4 regions of the Desulfosporosinus paludis genome follow, and region 1 is predicted to be linked to each of the others. Evidence: riboswitches for the same ligand, from Rfam matches in the RefSeq annotation. Region 1 holds a riboswitch; each other region holds the start of a gene.
The links. A riboswitch is a leader RNA that binds a small molecule or an ion and turns the genes downstream of it on or off. The one in region 1 is predicted to bind cobalamin.

Region 2: another riboswitch for cobalamin. It lies ahead of VZF35_RS04310 (energy-coupling factor ABC transporter permease); the one in region 1 lies ahead of VZF35_RS25380 (AIR synthase related protein).
Region 3: another riboswitch for cobalamin. It lies ahead of VZF35_RS17960 (energy-coupling factor ABC transporter permease); the one in region 1 lies ahead of VZF35_RS25380 (AIR synthase related protein).
Region 4: another riboswitch for cobalamin. It lies ahead of thiC (phosphomethylpyrimidine synthase ThiC); the one in region 1 lies ahead of VZF35_RS25380 (AIR synthase related protein).

Annotation. Positions count from the first base shown of each region.
Region 1 is NZ_CP144211.1:5,124,047-5,128,547, reverse strand. Features, by position in the region: gene VZF35_RS25390 (ABC transporter ATP-binding protein) at 1-713, opposite strand, end outside; gene VZF35_RS25385 (ECF transporter S component) at 741-1,256, opposite strand; gene VZF35_RS25380 (AIR synthase related protein) at 1,329-2,078, opposite strand; cobalamin riboswitch at 2,164-2,339, opposite strand; gene VZF35_RS25375 (flavodoxin family protein) at 2,427-3,245, opposite strand; gene VZF35_RS25370 (DUF1540 domain-containing protein) at 3,440-3,613, shown strand; gene VZF35_RS25365 (PspC domain-containing protein) at 3,806-3,994, shown strand; partial or broken gene VZF35_RS25360 (ABC transporter ATP-binding protein) at 4,058-4,501, opposite strand, start outside.
Region 2 is NZ_CP144211.1:818,614-823,114, reverse strand. Features, by position in the region: gene VZF35_RS04320 (desulfoferrodoxin) at 69-452, shown strand; gene rbr (rubrerythrin) at 469-1,005, shown strand; cobalamin riboswitch at 1,333-1,522, shown strand; gene VZF35_RS04310 (energy-coupling factor ABC transporter permease) at 1,684-2,382, shown strand; gene VZF35_RS04305 (hypothetical protein) at 2,366-2,695, shown strand; gene cbiQ (cobalt ECF transporter T component CbiQ) at 2,716-3,495, shown strand; gene VZF35_RS04295 (energy-coupling factor ABC transporter ATP-binding protein) at 3,513-4,355, shown strand.
Region 3 is NZ_CP144211.1:3,611,211-3,615,711, forward strand. Features, by position in the region: gene VZF35_RS17945 (hypothetical protein) at 461-601, shown strand; gene VZF35_RS17950 (hypothetical protein) at 641-901, opposite strand; gene VZF35_RS17955 (hypothetical protein) at 918-1,178, opposite strand; cobalamin riboswitch at 1,535-1,724, shown strand; gene VZF35_RS17960 (energy-coupling factor ABC transporter permease) at 1,880-2,575, shown strand; gene VZF35_RS17965 (hypothetical protein) at 2,562-2,906, shown strand; gene cbiQ (cobalt ECF transporter T component CbiQ) at 2,909-3,688, shown strand; gene VZF35_RS17975 (energy-coupling factor ABC transporter ATP-binding protein) at 3,707-4,501, shown strand, end outside.
Region 4 is NZ_CP144211.1:1,144,378-1,148,878, reverse strand. Features, by position in the region: gene VZF35_RS05810 (hypothetical protein) at 743-946, shown strand; cobalamin riboswitch at 1,293-1,466, shown strand; partial or broken gene VZF35_RS05805 (amidophosphoribosyltransferase) at 1,584-2,594, shown strand; cobalamin riboswitch at 2,613-2,804, shown strand; gene thiC (phosphomethylpyrimidine synthase ThiC) at 2,961-4,259, shown strand; gene bzaB (B12 lower ligand biosynthesis ThiC-like protein BzaB) at 4,279-4,501, shown strand, end outside.

The sequences.
Region 1 (4,501 bases):
CCACGCCAAATTATTTCTCCTTGATTGATTACGACGACCTCATCTGCCGTTTTGAGCACATCTTCGCTGGAATGTTCGACCAACATAATGGTTAAATCCTTCTTCCTGCGCAAGTCATCTAAGGTCGTGAAAATTTCTGATCGACCTATTGGATCGAGTTCCGAGGTCGGTTCATCGAGCACTAAGATTTCAGGTTCCATCGCCAGGACTCCAGCAATCGCCAAACGTTGTTTCTCCCCACCGGATAACTCTTCTGTCAATCGTTGATTATAGCCTTGAAGTCTTACTTTCTCTAAAGTACCATTAACTCTCTGTTGGATCTCTTCTAAAGGTACTGAAATGTTACGGGGGCCAAAAGCGGTGTCTTCCTCCACCGTTCGACCAATAAGCTGACTCTCCGGGTCCTGGAGGACGAGCCCCAAAAATTTGGACATCAATTGTACAGGAGTCTTCCTTACATCCTGACCGGCCACGACCACTTGACCTGTCAGCTTACCTTCAAGAAGTTGTGGAATCAGCCCGTTAAGACACAAACTAAGGGTCGTTTTTCCTGCTCCGGTTTCTCCCATTAAAACGATGAACTTTCCCTTTTCCACGGTTAAGGATATGGTTTTTAAACTTGCTTCTACAGCGTTTGGATAATAATATGAGACATTCGTAAGTTCAATGGCATTCTTATTTTCTAAGTCTTTGTCAGCTCTTTCAATTCCCACGGTTTCTAAGGTTTCCTCCTTATGAGTTTAAATTAAGCGGCTTCCCTTAATGGCTTTATAAGCAATCGCGGAAACAATGACATTAAGTGCTGATCCGACGACGAGAAAAGGCAGTACTCCCAGAGCGCCCCCCATTCCCATGATGGGAACCATGGCAAAAGAAGATACAACCCCATTGAGGATGATACCTACGATGACTGCCGGTATAAGACCCAGCGTTTTGTTTACCCAGCGATAGGCCAAAGCCCATAAAGCCATCTGGAAAGCAATATAAAGATGGACAGGAATAGTTAAAGGGAATCCGACCACCGCCGATGTTAACAAATGCCCAAAGGAAATAACAACCGCACCTTCAATGCCTCCAAAGGCTAAGGCACTGAAAAATCCTGGAGCTGAATCCATGCCAATTGTTCCGACAGGACTTGGAATTTTAATCAATGCACCTACAGCACTTAAGGCAATGAAAATGGCCATGATGGAAAGTCTTTTGACATTCCAAGCAGAAAGTTTAACTTCCTTAGATTCGGTGTTAATTTGACTCATAAGTTTACTCCTCCTTAAATTAAGTGGTCGTTTCAGTAGAAATAAGTAAGTGATGCTCTTTAATAAAAGTGGTTAGACTAGCGTTCCAATCTTATGAATAGGTAGTTGTTTAAGATCTGAAAAAACAAGATTTGTAACCGGGCGAGGCGACGAAATGATTAGGCAGGTAGAAGGTCCGGCCGATTTGTCCATATTTAAGCTACAAGACGGGTAGAACAACAGCCGGCTATGGCTATTTAAGGCAAGCTGCTCTGCCTCCGTGCGGATTCCTCTCGATCCAACGGGTATCATGTCATGAATTTCTGAGATTCCTAAAAGCTTATTCAGATGCTTTATCTGGATAATTTCAGGATCCTCAGGGTTACTGGCTTCAGGGCCAACTTTGGGCAGACCTAAACAAAAGACGTCATCTCCAGGTTGGGAAGTTCCAAGCCGCAATTGATGTTTCATTACTATTCCTACGACACTGATACCGAGTGCAGTTTCTTGTGTCACCATGTTCTTTTCTGTGCTGATGGCTAAAGGGAGTGCCAGACCGGCGGATATCAGCTCTTCCTTCACCCCCTTTAATAATTCTTCACCTGTCGGGTATGGTTCATTAGAAATCGCCACGGTCATGACCTTAGGCGTCGCTCCCACGGCTAAAATTTCCAATAAGGCTACTCGTGCCGTCAGCCTCCCTGTGATGGACCAGGCAACCTGAACTATGTCAAAACTTTTTAGGCCAATCGCCCCGCAGGAATCACAAGAAGCTACAAGATATTGTTCTGGGTTTATCGAAACTACTTCGATATCCCGCCCCTGATATCCCAATGTTTCCACCCCCTTTCCTATAAAAAACAAAAGTTCACAATCAATTTTCTATCCTTTATGAATAAGAAAATTGACCATGAACTTTACCTTGATCCAGGTCACTTACATTATAGGCAGGTCTCCTGACTTAGAATCAGCAACTTATACCCCTTCCCGGTTTCCCAGTGGTTAATGTACAAGTCTCCTCTTTTACAGTGGTGGGTCCGTCCGGGATTTTCACCCAGTTCCCTATTCTCCCCATTTAAGGGCACCTATAAAAATAATTATTGAATTAATCGTATTTTAATCCATGAAGGACTAGATTACAAGACTTTTTTGAATCTTCTTCCGCGTCGTGACTAGTGTATTTCAGTGTACCTAACCTTTGTAGCGATTTCGTATAACCGCCAGCTCTTTACGGCGTTTACCAAACTCTCGAACTTGATCGTTCAACCAGACCTGAAAATGTTCTTTCAAATCACTTTTGTTAAAGCGACTGGCTTTAGGACCAAACTCCCAATGCAAATTCGTTCCGTTGTCCAATGAACGAATCTCCGCTTCCTGACCGCAAAACGGGCAGACAGCATGATTAGGTCTGGGGAACTTCCAGAGGTCGGACCAACAGGTAGGACATTGACCGGCTTCTAATGGGCGAGGTTCACCGAATAACGAGTTTCCAAGAGCTTGTATTCGTTCCTTCACTTCTGACTGTAATAAAGCCTCACCGGGCAGGGCGCCAATAAACATATGGGCATCTTTAACCTCCAGACCCAGAAATCGAGCATTGGCGATTAAAGCAGATAGGGTATACCCTTCCCAACCTTTGATTCCTGCAGTACCAATGATCACACAAGGTTTTCCCCAGATTTCATCGATATGTTGTGCAAGGGCGATAATCCTATCACCTAACAGTTTGGTTATCCCAGCAGGGCCTAAGGCGTAGCATGGAGCTGATAAAATGATTCCATCAGCTTCTTTTATTCTTTCGAATACTGAATATAAATCATCGATAAGAGGACATGGTTGATCTGGGACTAAACAGGCATAACACGCTTTGCAGGGCCGAAGGTTTAATTCTGGCAGCTTGAGAAGATCAAGTTTTACTTCTTCTCCAATTGAGGCAGCCGTTTCTTTAATTAAGATTTCGCCATTGGCCAATTTCCTTTGCGAAGCAACTATTCCTAAGATCTTTTTCATGATATCTCTCCTTCTAGTCTATAGTTCGCGCAACTTATAATAATTCAAAAAGTTTTTTGTTAGGTATAATGCTTTAAAGTAAAACGTTATACCATTATTATATCATTCACTCCTCTATGTAAATATATGGATTTATAAAATCTAACGATCTGGAGATTATAATAGAGAATTTTAATTTAAGGAGGAATTTTAATATGTCTGGACAAGCTAAGAAAATGCCTCAGCCTAATGGTGGAATTAAATGTCTTGTTAACACCTGTCATTACTATGGTACAGGGGATCATTGTCATGCGGATAAGATCGAAGTTCAATCCCCTAATGCCCAAAGCACTGAGATGACAGACTGCGCAACGTTTCTTCCAGAGTAATTCAAAATTAACTTTTTCAACAGAATTTTTGAATTATAAGTATAAGGCTTGCTCGAAAAGACAAGCCTTATACTTTTGCATTTTTTCCTGCCTGTAACATTTGGGTCAGTATTTGCGTATTAAGGGTGGAGAGGTTACCTTTTACCTGAAATACCAGATGTACTTTGGCAAATGATAAAAGGAGGAAAAAGAATGTCCAGACGTTTGTATAGATCTAGTCACGACAAGCAGCTTGGAGGGGTTTGTGGCGGGATTGCGGAGTACTTAGACCTTGATCCTAGTCTTGTTCGGATAGGAGCTTTACTTCTTCTCCTGGTAGGGGGGACAGGTTTTCTGGCTTATCTAGTAGCATGGTTCATTATTCCAAGTGATAAAGCGTAATAAAAAACTAATCAAAACTTTATAGAATTTTAGAATGGCTGGGAAAAATCAAAATGAGATTTCCTAGCTGTTTTTCGTTTGATTCTCTCCTTGTTGAAGCATAAACATTTTATGGTACAATCCTTCTTTGGCCAAAAGTTCTGCATGTTTACCTCTTTCTGCAATTCTCCCGTGGTGGAGTACTAAAATCAGATCAGCGTCCTGAATGGTCGAAAGTCGGTGGGCGATAGCGATGGTTGTACGACCTTTCCGCATTTTATTTAAGGCAGTTTGAATCGCTTCTTCCGTTTCTGTATCGACGTTTGCTGTTGCTTCATCTAAGACTAGAATTTTGGGGTTACCGGCTATGGTTCGAGCAAAACAGATTAGCTGACGTTGCCCATTGGACAAGGTTGCCCCTCGTTCCCCACCGGTTCTTGAAATCCTTGGGGGAGTTTTCGTATAAATTCCTCTGCTTGAACAAAAGAAAGTGCTTCTTCAACCTCTTTCTCTTGGACAGTTGGTCTG
Region 2 (4,501 bases), 1.1 Mb from region 1:
AACAATCAGATTTAAAATTCCAGGATGATTAGTAAGAAGTCTTAATAATGTTTATGGAGGGATTAGAAATGACGAAACTTCGAGAGTTATTTAAATGCAGTGTCTGCGGCAATGTGATCGAGGTTGTTCATCAAGGGGCTTCGGCCTTAGTTTGCTGCAATCAGCCGATGGAAAAGCTTGAAGCTAAAGGGGAAGATACAGGTAAAGAAAAACATGTGCCTGTCATGGAAACTTCGGGTGACGGAATTTTGGTTAAAGTAGGCAGCGTTGAACATCCGATGGAAGAGAAACATTCAATACGATTTATTGAAGTCTTGACCAAAGATCAAGTAGTTCGAGCGGAGCTAGTACCTGGACAAAAGCCTGCTGCAGAGTTTTCAGTCAAGGCGGAGGAAGTTTTAGAAGTTAGAGAGTACTGTAACTTACATGGGCTGTGGAAAATTATCAAGTAACTATGGAGGACTGACAATGAAAGATTTAAAAGGAACTAAGACGGAAAAGAATTTAATGGATGCTTTCGCGGGAGAATCTCAAGCCCGCAACAAATATACCTATTTTTCCTCAGTTGCTAAAAAAGAAGGGTATGAGCAAATTGCGGCTCTTTTCCTAGAAACTGCAGAAAATGAGAAAGAACACGCTAAGATTTGGTTTAAAAAACTCAGCGGAATTTCCAATACCATGGACAATTTGAAAGCAGCCGCAGCAGGAGAATATAGCGAATGGACTGATATGTATCCGAAAATGGCCGCCGATGCCAGAGAAGAAGGATTTGAAGATATCGCCCTATTATTTGAAGGGGTGGCCAGAATAGAGAAAGAACATGAGGAACGTTATAAACGGCTCTTAGAGAATCTGGAACAAGGTAAAGTGTTTAAAAAGGATGGCAAGTTCTATTGGAAATGCAGGAACTGCGGTCATATTCATGAAGGAACTGAGGCACCTGAAGTATGCCCGGTTTGCGCTCATCCTAAAGCTTATTTTGAAGTGCTTGAAAGAAATTACTAATATGAAGGACTTTATGCTGCTAAAATAGCATTACGAAGTATGAAAATGAGCGATTTCAGAGGAGTCTGGATAAAGTCATAACGGTAGAACTTTTGTAAAGGGGTATTGCAAACTACTAGTAAATAGAGAGTAGTTTGGCGATACTCCCTTTATGTTCTCAGAGTATGAAAAACTAGCATAAGTATGGGTTTGTTTTAATAGATATCCTAATTAAGAATCATGTAGAAACTGCTTCCGCTGACTATTATAAAATTCGAAGAATTATAGTTATGGCAATTTTTCAAATTGTTCTGGACAGATTAGATTGTTTATGTTAGCATGAGTGTAAGTTAATAATCGCGAATAAGTGATTCTTTTCTGAGGAATAGAATTGAAAAGGGAAGTCAGTTAAAGCTGACGCGGTGCCCGCCACTGTAATAGGGAGTTAACTTACATAGTGTCACTGGATAATAACCGGGAAGACGTAAGTTAATGATGATCTTGAGCCAGGAGACCTGCTTGTTCCGGAGTCAAACTACCTACGGGATGTTAGGGAGGTGTTTTACTGTGTTCGTGGTAAATTTACCGGAAACTGGTTGAACTTCTAACCCTTCTGTTGGTGAAGGGTTTTTTTATGTTTAATTTGGACGGAAGAGTTCTTTTTTAGTAAATCAACGACATTTTTTGGAGGTTCTTGCTATGCATATTGAAGATGGGATTCTATCGCCTTTAGCATGGAGTTCATGGTATGCCGCGACTACTTTATTTGTAGTTCCTGGCATACGAGAAATTAAGAAGAAAGTCCAGGAAAATTTATCTTACAAACCATTCTTAGCTATGACTGGTGTAGGAGTATTTATTATCTCGTGCATGCATCTGCCTGTGCCAGTCACGGGTTCCTGTTCCCACCCTTGTGGGACACCGTTGGCTGCGATTATCGTTGGGCCTTTAGCTACCGCTGTGATTTCGGCAATTGTACTCTTTTTTCAGGCTATTTTTTTGGGGCATGGCGGCATTACCACAATTGGAGCCAACACCTTTTCCATGGGGATTTGTGGAGGCATTTCCGGGTGGTTAAGCTGGAAATTCTTACGCCGCCTGAAATGCCCTCTCTGGCTTGCGGCTGGAGTGGCCGGCTTTGTAGGAGACATTATTACATATTTGGTCAGCGCTTTTGAACTTGCCCTCAGTCTGCACGGCAATGTTCCATTGGTAAAGCAATGGATGATCTTTTTTATGGGATATGGTCCAACTCAGCTGCCTTTAGCCATTGCTGAAGCTGTCTTTACCGCAGCAGTTCTTCAAGTTATGGTTAATCGCCGGCCTGACTTGCTGCCAGGGATTAAGTTTCGCCAAAAATCAGACCGGGAGGTGAAACCTAATGTCATTGGCAACTAAAAAACAGACATCTAACCAGCAAATTAAATGGTTTGACACTTTTACTAAGGTTATGCTCTCAATAATGTTTGTGATGTTGCTTTTCATTTTTGGTGCCGGTAAGTATATGGCAAGTCATCAGATGGAGGCCGGTGGAACAGACGATTTAGTAAACACTCTAGCCACGGACGTAACCAAAGGACAACATCATCCTTTCGCAGAATTACCGGGTGATGCTCAAGTGGGAGCCTTTTCTGTTGCCAACTTTTTTGCTGGTTTAATCGTCGGTCACCATTGGGAAAAACTTTTCGGTACCCCTAAAAAAGAAGAATAATCCCTAGAGGTGGAATGATCATGGAATTGGCTGTTTTAGATAAAATTGCCGCCGCTGATAGCCCGCTGCATCGTTGGGATGGCCGGGTTAAAACCGTATTATTTTTAAGTGCCATCATTGTCTCAACTCTTCTCACTCATTGGTATCTGGTCGCCGGCCTTTGGCTGGCCGCCCTAGCTTCTTTTCATGCTCTTCAGCAGCCATGGCGGCACTTGGTCATCCGCCTTTCTATCCCCTTTGGGATAGCATGGTTAGTGTTTCTCAGTCTAATCTTCACTAATGGCAGTCATGCATTATTCGTTATTTCTTTCGAATCATTTAGGCTCACCGGCTATCAAGAAGGCTTAGAGTTAGGTTTTCTTATATTACTCCGCATTATGGCGGCAGTGACTTTGGGCAGTGTTCTCTCGTTTAGTACACCCATGATCGAAATTCTGGAAACCTTACGCCTATGTAAAGTTCCTGGTCTAATGGTTGATCTTGCCGCCATGATGTATCGCTATGTTTTCATTTTAACAGAAACAAGCCACAACATGAGGCGGGCACAATTGAGCCGGATGGGTGGCAATAGTTCATGGCTGCGACAAGCGCGAGACATTGGTAAAGTGGCAGGCTATGTTTTAACGAATTCATTAGATCGCAGTATCAGGATTTATAAAGCAATGCTTTCTAGAGGATACAACGAAGATAGTACTGGCGCTGATTTTTTCACAGTACCGATTTCCACAATAGATTGGCAGATCGGTTTGGTTGGTGCTAGCTTTCTGGCAGTCTTTGTGGTTCTGAACGTAATAATTTAGCTAAGAAGGGAATTGACATGGAACTTATCAAGATCGCGGAAGCCGGCTATACCTATAATGATGGACACCAGGCACTGAAGAATATATCTTTGAACATAAGGAAGGGCGAAAGAATTGCCATTCTAGGGCCGAATGGGGCAGGAAAATCAACGTTGTTTCAACTTTTTAATGGTCTTTTGCAACCAACATTCGGTACAGTTACAATCAAAAACTTACCAGTGCAGAAAGAAAATTTAGCAGAGATCCGCCGAATCATTGGGATGGTCTTCCAAGACCCTGATGACCAATTATTCAATTCATCAGTTCGTCAGGAGATCGCCTATGGCCTTATGAACATGCGTATTTCCGGCCAAGCATTAGAAGATGCTATTGCTTGGGCCTTAGAAGTTGTCGGTATGCAAGGATACGAATCTAAAAGTCCTCATAACCTAAGCGGTGGCGAAAAAAAGCGAATTGCTTTAGCCAGCGTACTTGCGATGAGACCGGAAGTTTTGGTTTTAGATGAACCTACTGCAGCCTTAGACCCACGTGGTGTGAGTAATCTAGTTAAGTTGCTTAATGCCATTAATCGAGATTTAGGTATTACTTTAATTTTTGCTACCCATGATGTAGATATTGTTCCTTTGCTTGCTGACCGGGTTTTCCTTTTAAGTAAGGGAGAAATTGTTTTAGCCGGTACTACCGAAGAGGTCTTTAGCCATAAAGAGATTATTCGTCAAATTGACTTGCGCTTGCCAAGAGTAGCGCATTTAGTGGAATTGCTGGCTCGTGATGGCTTGCTGGATAAGGATAGTTTGCCGTTAACGATTGGGCAGGCCAAGAATTTATTGGAACAAGGCAAGCTAAAATTAGTGAAATAATAATAAAAATTTGGCGCCTGATTCATCTTTTCACAGAGTTTTAGGCTATTACCTTAATTGCGGGCTGCGCGCCTCTTAACAATTGGTTGAGAGGCTTTTTTCTGACTTGGTTATTGAGCAAGTCAGAAAATTAGTGGATAACTTTT
Region 3 (4,501 bases), 1.5 Mb from region 1:
AAGGACGGGTTTAAACATCTATCAAATTGAACATGTATTAGAACGAGTACAAGCTCTACCCCTCTATGCACATAAAAACGGGTTAATTGAGCATTGCATTTAAAACTGACCTGATTGAACTTCAAACAACTCACTTAACTTTAATGCCCCACCCAGTAAGTATTGCTTGCTGGGTGGGGCGTTGTTATTTATCAATTACCGTAATAATTATGATCGCCTGCTGAAGTCAAGCTTGTGTACGCGCTAGGATCAATAACTAATCATATTACAGCCTTCAATGTAAGAACAGAGGGCCAGAACTTGAGATAATAGGGTACATTTTAAACTCACTTTCTGGACCTCAATATTTGTGAAAAATTGTCACACAGGGAAGAATATTTAAAAAACGTGTTGAAAGATAAGTGATACTGGTTTTTCAATTATTAGATACGTGCTTATAAAACAACAGGGGGTATAATCAGTGGATGCACCAATTCGAATAATGCTACTTCGTGATGCCGATAAATGTGAAATTAACGCTGAATTAATGGATGCAAGAAATAAGTTTAGCATAGGACAATCAGAAAATGAGTATTATCATTGGTTGGATGAATTAATCTAAATAGTGTAAAGTGGCCTCAATCTAAGGTTGCTTTTTTCTTTACTGGAAAGTCATTTCCAATTCCTCTAAGCCATGTTCCATAATTTGTTGTAACGCAGCATCGTTTATCTTTTCTTGTTCTTCCTCCGAGACATAGCCTGAAAGATAAAATTTTTTGACCATTTTATATATGCTATCGTACAGTTCATATTTCTCTTTTAAAGTCTTCTTCCTGAACTGGCGAGAAGCTTTTATTTCGGCAATCATCTCTGGAAAGTCTGTTGCAAAATAAAACTCCCGCCAGAAAGTGTCTTCATCCATGTCTATAGACCTCCTCTTAATGCATGGTTTTTCTCATTTCCTGCCGAGCACGTTCTAACATTTCTTCCATTGCGGCATTTTGGATGCTGATTTTTTCTTCTTCTGAAGGGCCTTCTGAAAGAAAACTGTTCTTGACGAAGGTGTAATACTCATCGAACAATTCCTTCTTTTTAGTCATGTCCATTTTGCGGAATGGACGATCGTTTTTTATATGATCGATCATTTCAGGTAGGTTCGTTTGTAAATCAAGTTCTCGCCGAAAAATGTAGTCATCCATTGTTGAGTCCTCCTAGGTTACATTTTGCAAAGTGTTGCTTTGTTGCTAAATCCAGTGCAAGAGGAGAGGGGGGTGAACTCGAATGAATTGGGTTCCCGATCAAGGAGTTATCGAAAATCGTAAGGCAACCGACATGTTTTGATAATTGATGCCCATCTGGAAGTGGAAGTTTGGTTCCATCAGGAAAGTAATCCCACGTTGGGCAACGATTCATGTAAAAAAGTGCAATAAGGGGTAGTACCAGCGGAGTGTCACCACCAGCAAACGTATAGATTAAATCAGTTACCATACACGGAGGATTTTGGACTTCGAATAATCTAGACAGACTATCTTGAGTTGTGTTACAATTAAAAATAATTAAATATCAAGGGATGAGTGATTCTTTCCTGAGGGAAGGAATTGAAAAGGGAAGTCAGTAGAAGCTGACGCGGTACCCGCCACTGTAAAAGGGAGTTAACTCGCATAGTGTCACTGGGATTTATCCGGGAAGACGTGAGTTGATGATGATCTTGAGCCAGGAGACCTGCTCATACCGAAGTCGAAACTACCTACGGGATGTTAGGGAGGTGTATACTTGTGTTTTTGGTAATCTTACCTGATACTGGTTGAACTTTTAACCCTTCTGTTGGTGAAGGGTTTTTTTATTGTCCTTCTCATAATTTCTTACTTCGAGATCGTTAATTAATTGGAGGTTTTTTGCAATGCATATTGAAGATGGTATTTTATCTCCCTTAGCTTGGGGTTCATGGTACGCTGTCACTACCGCATTTATTATCCCAGGCATAAGAGAAATTAAAAAGAAGGTCAAAGAAAACTTATCCTATAAACCTTTCTTGGCTATGACTGGTGTGGCGGTATTTGTTATTTCGGCGATGCACTTGCCAGTGCCAGTGACAGGTTCTTGTTCCCATCCTTGTGGTACCCCTCTAGCTGCAATTATTGTCGGCCCTTTAGCAACTGCCGTAATTTCCGCTATTGTTCTCTTTTTTCAGGCTATCTTTTTGGGCCATGGTGGTATCACAACCATTGGTGCTAACACCTTTTCCATGGGAATTGTGGGAGGTATTTCTGGTTACTTAAGTTGGAAGATTTTACGTTCCCTACGAAGTCCTCTCTGGTTGGCCGCTGGGGTAGCGGGTTTCGTTGGTGACATATTGACCTATTTAACGAGTTCTTTTGAGCTTGCCCTTAGTTTACACGGTCATGTTCCTTTGCTTAAACAATGGATGATCTTTTTTATGGGTTATGGCCCCACCCAATTGCCTCTAGCCATAGCTGAAGCTGTCTTTACCGCAGCAGTTCTTCAAGTCATGGTTAATCGTCGACCGGATTTGCTGCCTGGGATTAAACTTCGCCAAAAATCCAACCAGGAGGTAAAACTAAATGTCAATCACTAAAGAACAGACATCAAACCAGCAAATTCAATGGTTCGATTCATTTACTAAAATCATGCTATCCGTAATGTTCGTCCTATTGCTTTTCATTTTCGGGGCGGGCAAATATATGGCGAGTCATGACATGGAGGCTGGTGGTACCGATGACTTGGTAAACAATCTAGCCACAAAGGTAACCCAAGGGGAACATCATCCCTTCGCAGAATTACCGGGTGATGCCCAAGTAGGAGCCTTTTCCGTTGCCAACTTCTTTGCTGGCTTAATCGTTGGTCACCATTGGGAAAAGCTTTTCGGCAAACCAACGAATGAAGAACAATCCTTAGAGGTGGAATGACTATGGAATTGGCTGTCTTGGACAAAATTACCGCCGCTGATAGTCCGTTGCATCGTTGGGATGGCCGGGTAAAAACCGTATTATTTCTGAGTGCCATCATTGTCTCAACTCTTCTCAATCATTGGTATTTGGTGGCCGGCCTCTGGCTGGTCACCCTGGCTTCTTTCCGTACTATGAGCCTGCCGTGGCGGCACCTGTTCATCCGCCTATATATCCCTTTCGGGGTAGCTTGGTTGGTATTCCTCAGCCTAATCTTTACGAATGGCAGTCATGCTTTATTGGTTATTTCCCTTGGGCCGTTTAGACTCACTGCCTACCAGGAAGGCTTAACGTTAGGTTTTCTTATAGTACTTCGTATTATGGCTGCTGTAACGTTAGGTAGTATTCTCTCTTTTAGCACTCCCATGATCGAGATTCTAGAAACCCTACGCCTATGTAAAGTTCCTAATCTGATGATTGATCTTGCCGCCATGATGTATCGCTATGTTTTTATTTTGACTGAAACCAGTCATAACATGAGACGAGCACAGCTGAGCCGAATGGGCGACAGTAGCTCATGGCTGCATCAGGCCCGGGATATCGGTAAGGTGGCAGGTTATGTCTTAACGAATTCATTGGATCGTAGTATTAGAATTTATAAAGCAATGCTTTCCAGAGGATACAATGAAGATAGTACCGGTGCTGACTTTTTTACTGTACCTTTATCCGCAACTGATTGGCAGATTGGCTTGCTTGGTCTCGCCTTATTGGTACTCCTAGTGATTTTAAACATAATAATTTAGTAGAAGAAAGGAACAGACATGGAACTTATCAAGGTTTCGGGAGTTAGCTATACTTACAATGACGGTCACCAGGCACTTAAGAATGTCAACCTGAATATATCGAAGGGCGAAAGAATTGCCATTCTGGGACCGAATGGAGCAGGAAAATCAACTCTTTTCCAACTTTTTAATGGTCTATTACAAGCAACCTCCGGGACGGTTACGGTAAAAAACCTACCTGTACAAAAAGAAAATTTACCGGAAATTCGCCGTAGCATTGGTATGGTTTTTCAGGACCCTGATGACCAACTTTTCAATTCGTCGGTTCGTCAGGAAATTGCCTATGGCCTGATGAACATGCGTATTTTCGGTCAAGCTTTAGAAGATGCGATAGCCTGGGCTTTAGAAGTTGTGGGCATGCAGGGTTACGAGGCTAAAAGTCCTCATAATTTAAGCGGAGGTGAGAAAAAGCGAATTGCTCTGGCTAGCGTACTGGCTATGAAACCCGAAGTTTTGGTTTTGGACGAACCTACTGCTGCTCTGGACCCACGTGGTGTTAGTAAACTTATTAGGTTACTCAATACCATTAACCGTGATCTTGGTATTACCCTAATCTTTGCTACCCATGATGTTGATATTGTCCCCTTGCTGGCTGACAGAGTGTATCTTTTAAGCAAAGGGGAAATTGTCTCGGGAGGCACTACAGCAGAGGTTTTTAAACATAAAGAGGTAATTCGTAAGATCGATTTGCGCTTACCTAGGGTAGCGCATTTGGCGGAACTTCTCGCACGGGATGGTTTTTTAAATATAGACAACCTGCCCTTAACTATTGGC
Region 4 (4,501 bases), 1.4 Mb from region 1:
GTAAAAAAGAGCGGGATCAGGTCATTAAGGAACGGGATCGGGCCCTGGAGGAAAAGGCGGATCTCCGGAAAGCCCTGGAAGAGCAAGCGGGCCAAATAACCCGGCTGAGTACAGAGCGCGACAGTTTGAAGACGAATGCGGAGGGGTTAAGGAATTCCAAGGCGAAGGTCGAGGCCAGGGCTTTAGTATTGGAGAAGGAACTGCTCACCGTGTGCCTTCCGTTACAGAAGGCCATTAGGCTACTGTTAGGGCTCTCTGCCATATGCCAGGAACGGCACTTAGGCAGGTCACGTTTGGCAGTTTCATATAGTGTATCCATACGTAGGTACCCGGTTGGTCGTTACCCTGCTTACCACAGGTGCGTCAATAGGCCTGCTTATACCCAACTTTCCTCATATTAGGTATACCTATTAATAGCCGGTGCATGACCGTCAGCGTTTCACAGCCACAGACCCGGATTCAGCCCACAGGCTTTACCATATATGGCCTGACTCGCCAGGCAACTCGACAGCGTTAGCAGTCTAATCCTGACTTTACCGACATGCTATTGTCCCCCAGAGGCTTTCGCATGAGGTTAGTCGGTTGTCTTACATCGCACCGCAGGAGCAATGATTTCTGAAAAAATATATATGAAACGCACAACGTGCGCACAGGAAATAAAGTATAATTGTGGAATTAGTACGATATGTTGAGATATCCAATGTTACCGTCCACACGGTGAACGTTGGGGGAGGGATAATTGGTGAAATTAGGAACATTCTTTAGAATGCTTCTCATTGCATTTGGTTTGGTGATTTCATTTCTCTCATTCCAAGGATGGTATATCGGTTGGCTAAATGAAAGGTTGCCTATGGATAGAAGTCGACTTATTCGAAGCGAACGAATCTTTGGGTTTTGCCTTATCTTTTTTGGAATAATGCAAACCGTCAAAGTATTAATTTATTAACCATTCTGATGGAGTGAGGAAACAGAAAGGTGGAATTGGTTATGGATCAATTAACGTCCTGTAAGACTTGCTCAAGAGAAGTTGCACAGTCCGCGACAGTTTGTCCTCATTGTGGTGCAAAACTTAAGCTAACACTAATTGAAAAGTTGATACTGTTCGTTCTGGTAAAGCCTAGCCGTAGTCGAGTAATGAGTCGATCTCACCCGCTTTCCAAAAGAAGGCCCCTTTCGAAGGTTGGTGGGTGGTAGGGGTGAAAGATTACTGGTGACTTGACGGGTGGTTGATACAAAATTTCATCGAAAATTGTACTTGACATATTCTATCTTCTTAAGTAATATTAGCCATAATTAAACCGAATTTTACAGGTGCCCAATGAGGGAGAATAGGGAACCGGGTGTAAGTCCCGGACGGACCCGCCACTGTAAAGGGGAGCTATTGCCATGACCACTCTGTAAGGAGGAAGGGGGCAAGGAAGCTATGAACCTGAGTCAGGAGACCTGCCTGTAAATACTAAGCATCGACTTCGCGTTTAAGTTGGTTTAGGTGAGGATGATGGAAAAATCCGCGCTCATAATGAGTTGCGGGTTTTTTGTTTTAATATAATATTAAGTTACTAATTTCGAGGGAGGAGAGGAAAATGTTCCCTTGGGAATTTCGTGACAAACCCCGTGACGAGTGTGGTGTTTTTGGTATTTATGCTCCAGGTAATAGTGTTGCCCTAAAAACTTACTATGGTCTCATTGCGCTGCAACATAGGGGAGAGGAAAGTGCCGGGATGGCAATTTCAGACGGGATAGAAATTAAATTACATAAGAAAATGGGGTTGGTTACGGAAGTTTTTAGTAAAGATCTTATAGAAACATTAAAGGGAAATGTAGCTATAGGACATGTAAGATATTCTACCAGTGGCGATAGTTCGGAAGCAAATGCCCAACCTTTGGTATATAAGGGCGAACAGGGCAGTTTCGCTGTAGCTCATAATGGGAACATAACCAATGTATGTCAATTAAAAAAGCGGTTTGCGCAAACCAGAGTAGCTAGACCAATCAACTTAGATAGTGAAGTTTTTTTGAGTTTTATAGCACATTACAGGAATCTCCCTCTTAAGAAACTTCTGGAACTCTATCTGAATGAAATATCAGGTTCATATTCGTTGGTAATGATGACAGAAAACAGTCTAATTGGCTTGCGAGACCCTTACGGAATGCGTCCATTATGCCTAGGAAAACTGAAAGGGTCTGAATTTGGTTATATTTTAGCTTCAGAAACTTGTGCAATTGGGGTTGCGGGTGGACGATGTAATTCAAGGACAAAGGGTAGTGATAGTGGACGATTCTCTTGTCCGGGGAACCACAAGCCGCCATATTGCCCAAATGCTTAGAGAAGCAGGAGCAAAAGAGGTGCATTTTTTGGTGGCTTCTCCCCCTTAAGATTTCCCTGTTACTATGGTATTGATATTCCGTCATCTGATGAGCTTGTTGCTGCGCATCAAACTCTTGAAGAAATCAGACATTATGTCGGGGCAGATAGCCTTTATTACCTCAGCTTAAAAGGAATGCTTCAAGTTTTACAGCAATCTAATGAGTTTTGCACAGCTTGTTTTGACGGGGTTTATCCAGTTCCGGTTTTTAAGCAAGAAACCGGTTGAAAAAGCGGCCTCTAAGTAAATATATGATAACATTCAGGTGCCCGCAAGGGAGAATAGGGAACCGGGTGCAAGTCCCGGACGGTCCCGCCACTGTAACCGGTAGTCCATCTCATAACCACCGCTTGTTGTCCGTTAGGAAAAACAAGCGGGAAGGGAGACGCGGGCGTTACTCCGGAAGCCAGGAGACCTGCCTGAACTGTTGTGAGCTGTTTTCTAATAAAGGCAGCAAGACGGGAACGGTGGAAATGTTCACATCTAATAAGGTGTGGACTTTTTTTATTAACCATTTTTAAAAGGGAGGTATGCAGACATAGACATATGTGTTTAAAATTTTTACTCTATAAAAAGTTACGAGGAGGATTAATGATGAGTTTATTAACGAGCGCGTTGGAAGGAACAATTACTACCGAAATGGAGCAGGTGGCGGCCCGTGAGAAAGTCTCACCAGAATTTATCAGGCAGGGAGTTGCTGCTGGTACAATAGTAATTCCTTGTAATATTCACCATAAGACTATTATTCCTGTTGGGATAGGATATGGGTTGCGGACAAAGGTCAGTGCCAGTATTGGTCTTTACGGTAGTGAAGCTACAATTAGTGAAGAAGTTGAAAAGATCAAAACAGCATTGGCAGCAGGTACGGATGCTCTGATGGATCTAAGCGTCAGCGGTGATATTGATACAATGCGTAAAGAAACATTAAATTCTGTTTCCGTTCCGGTTGGAACACTGCCAGTTTATCAGGCAATCGCTGAAGCTGGGGAAAAGTACGGTTCGAGCGTGAAAATGGAAGCTGAGGAAATGTTTGAAGTCATTGAACGGCATGCGGCAGATGGTGTTGACTTCCTAGCCTTACACTGCGCAACGACCATGGATGTTGTGGAACGAGCAAAGAGAGAAGGCCGTATTGACTCTTTGGTAAGTTACGGAGGTGTTCACTTAATCGGCTGGATGATCGCCAATCAATGTGAAAACCCCCTTTATGAACAATATGATCGGGTATTGGAAATTGCCAGGAAATATCATGTTACTCTCAGCCTGGCTGACGGGATGAGGCCGGGTTGTGTGGCTGATTCTTTGGACGGAGCGCAGGTTCAGGAACTGGTTATCTTGGGAGAACTGGTCAGGCGGGCTCGGGAGGCGGGGGTTCAAATCATGATTAAGGGACCTGGACATATGCCTCTAGATCATGTGAAGGCGACTGTCACTTTGCAAAAGAGCCTTTGTAAGGGAGCCCCATATTTTGTTTTTGGGCCATTGCTAACGGATATTGCCGCCGGTTATGACCATATTAATGCTGCTATCGGGGGAGCCCTCAGTGCCTGGGCCGGTGCGGAATTTCTTTGTTATGTTACCCCGGCTGAACATATTGGCGTACCCAGCGTTGATCAGGTGCACGAGGGAGTCATAGCCGCCCGTATCGCTGCACATGCCGGCGACCTGGCCAAAGGGATGAAAGAAGCCCATCAATGGGATTTGGAAATGTCTATGGCCCGGAAGAACCTGGACTGGAAAAGACAACTGGAATTGGCCCTTGATCCGCAGAGAGCAAAAGAGATCAGGAAAACCCGAAATAGTGGGGAATCCACGGCTTGTGCCATGTGCGGGAAGTACTGTGCCATGGAAATTGTCGCTAAGTATCTGAACACATCAAAGCATAGTTGTTAAGAAGGGAAAGGTGGATAAGATGACACAGGTTTTAAAAGCACGTTCAGGAATCATCACCGAGGAAATGGAAGCGGTGGCAGCTGATGAGAATCTTGATGTAGAGTTTATCCGGCAGGGAGTTGCAGAAGGGAGAATTGTCATTCCCAGAAACAGAAAACGGAAGGAATTTAAATACTGTGGGATCGGGGAAGGTTTGAGGATTAAGGTTAATGCCCTGATCGGCACCTCCAGTGATCGTGATG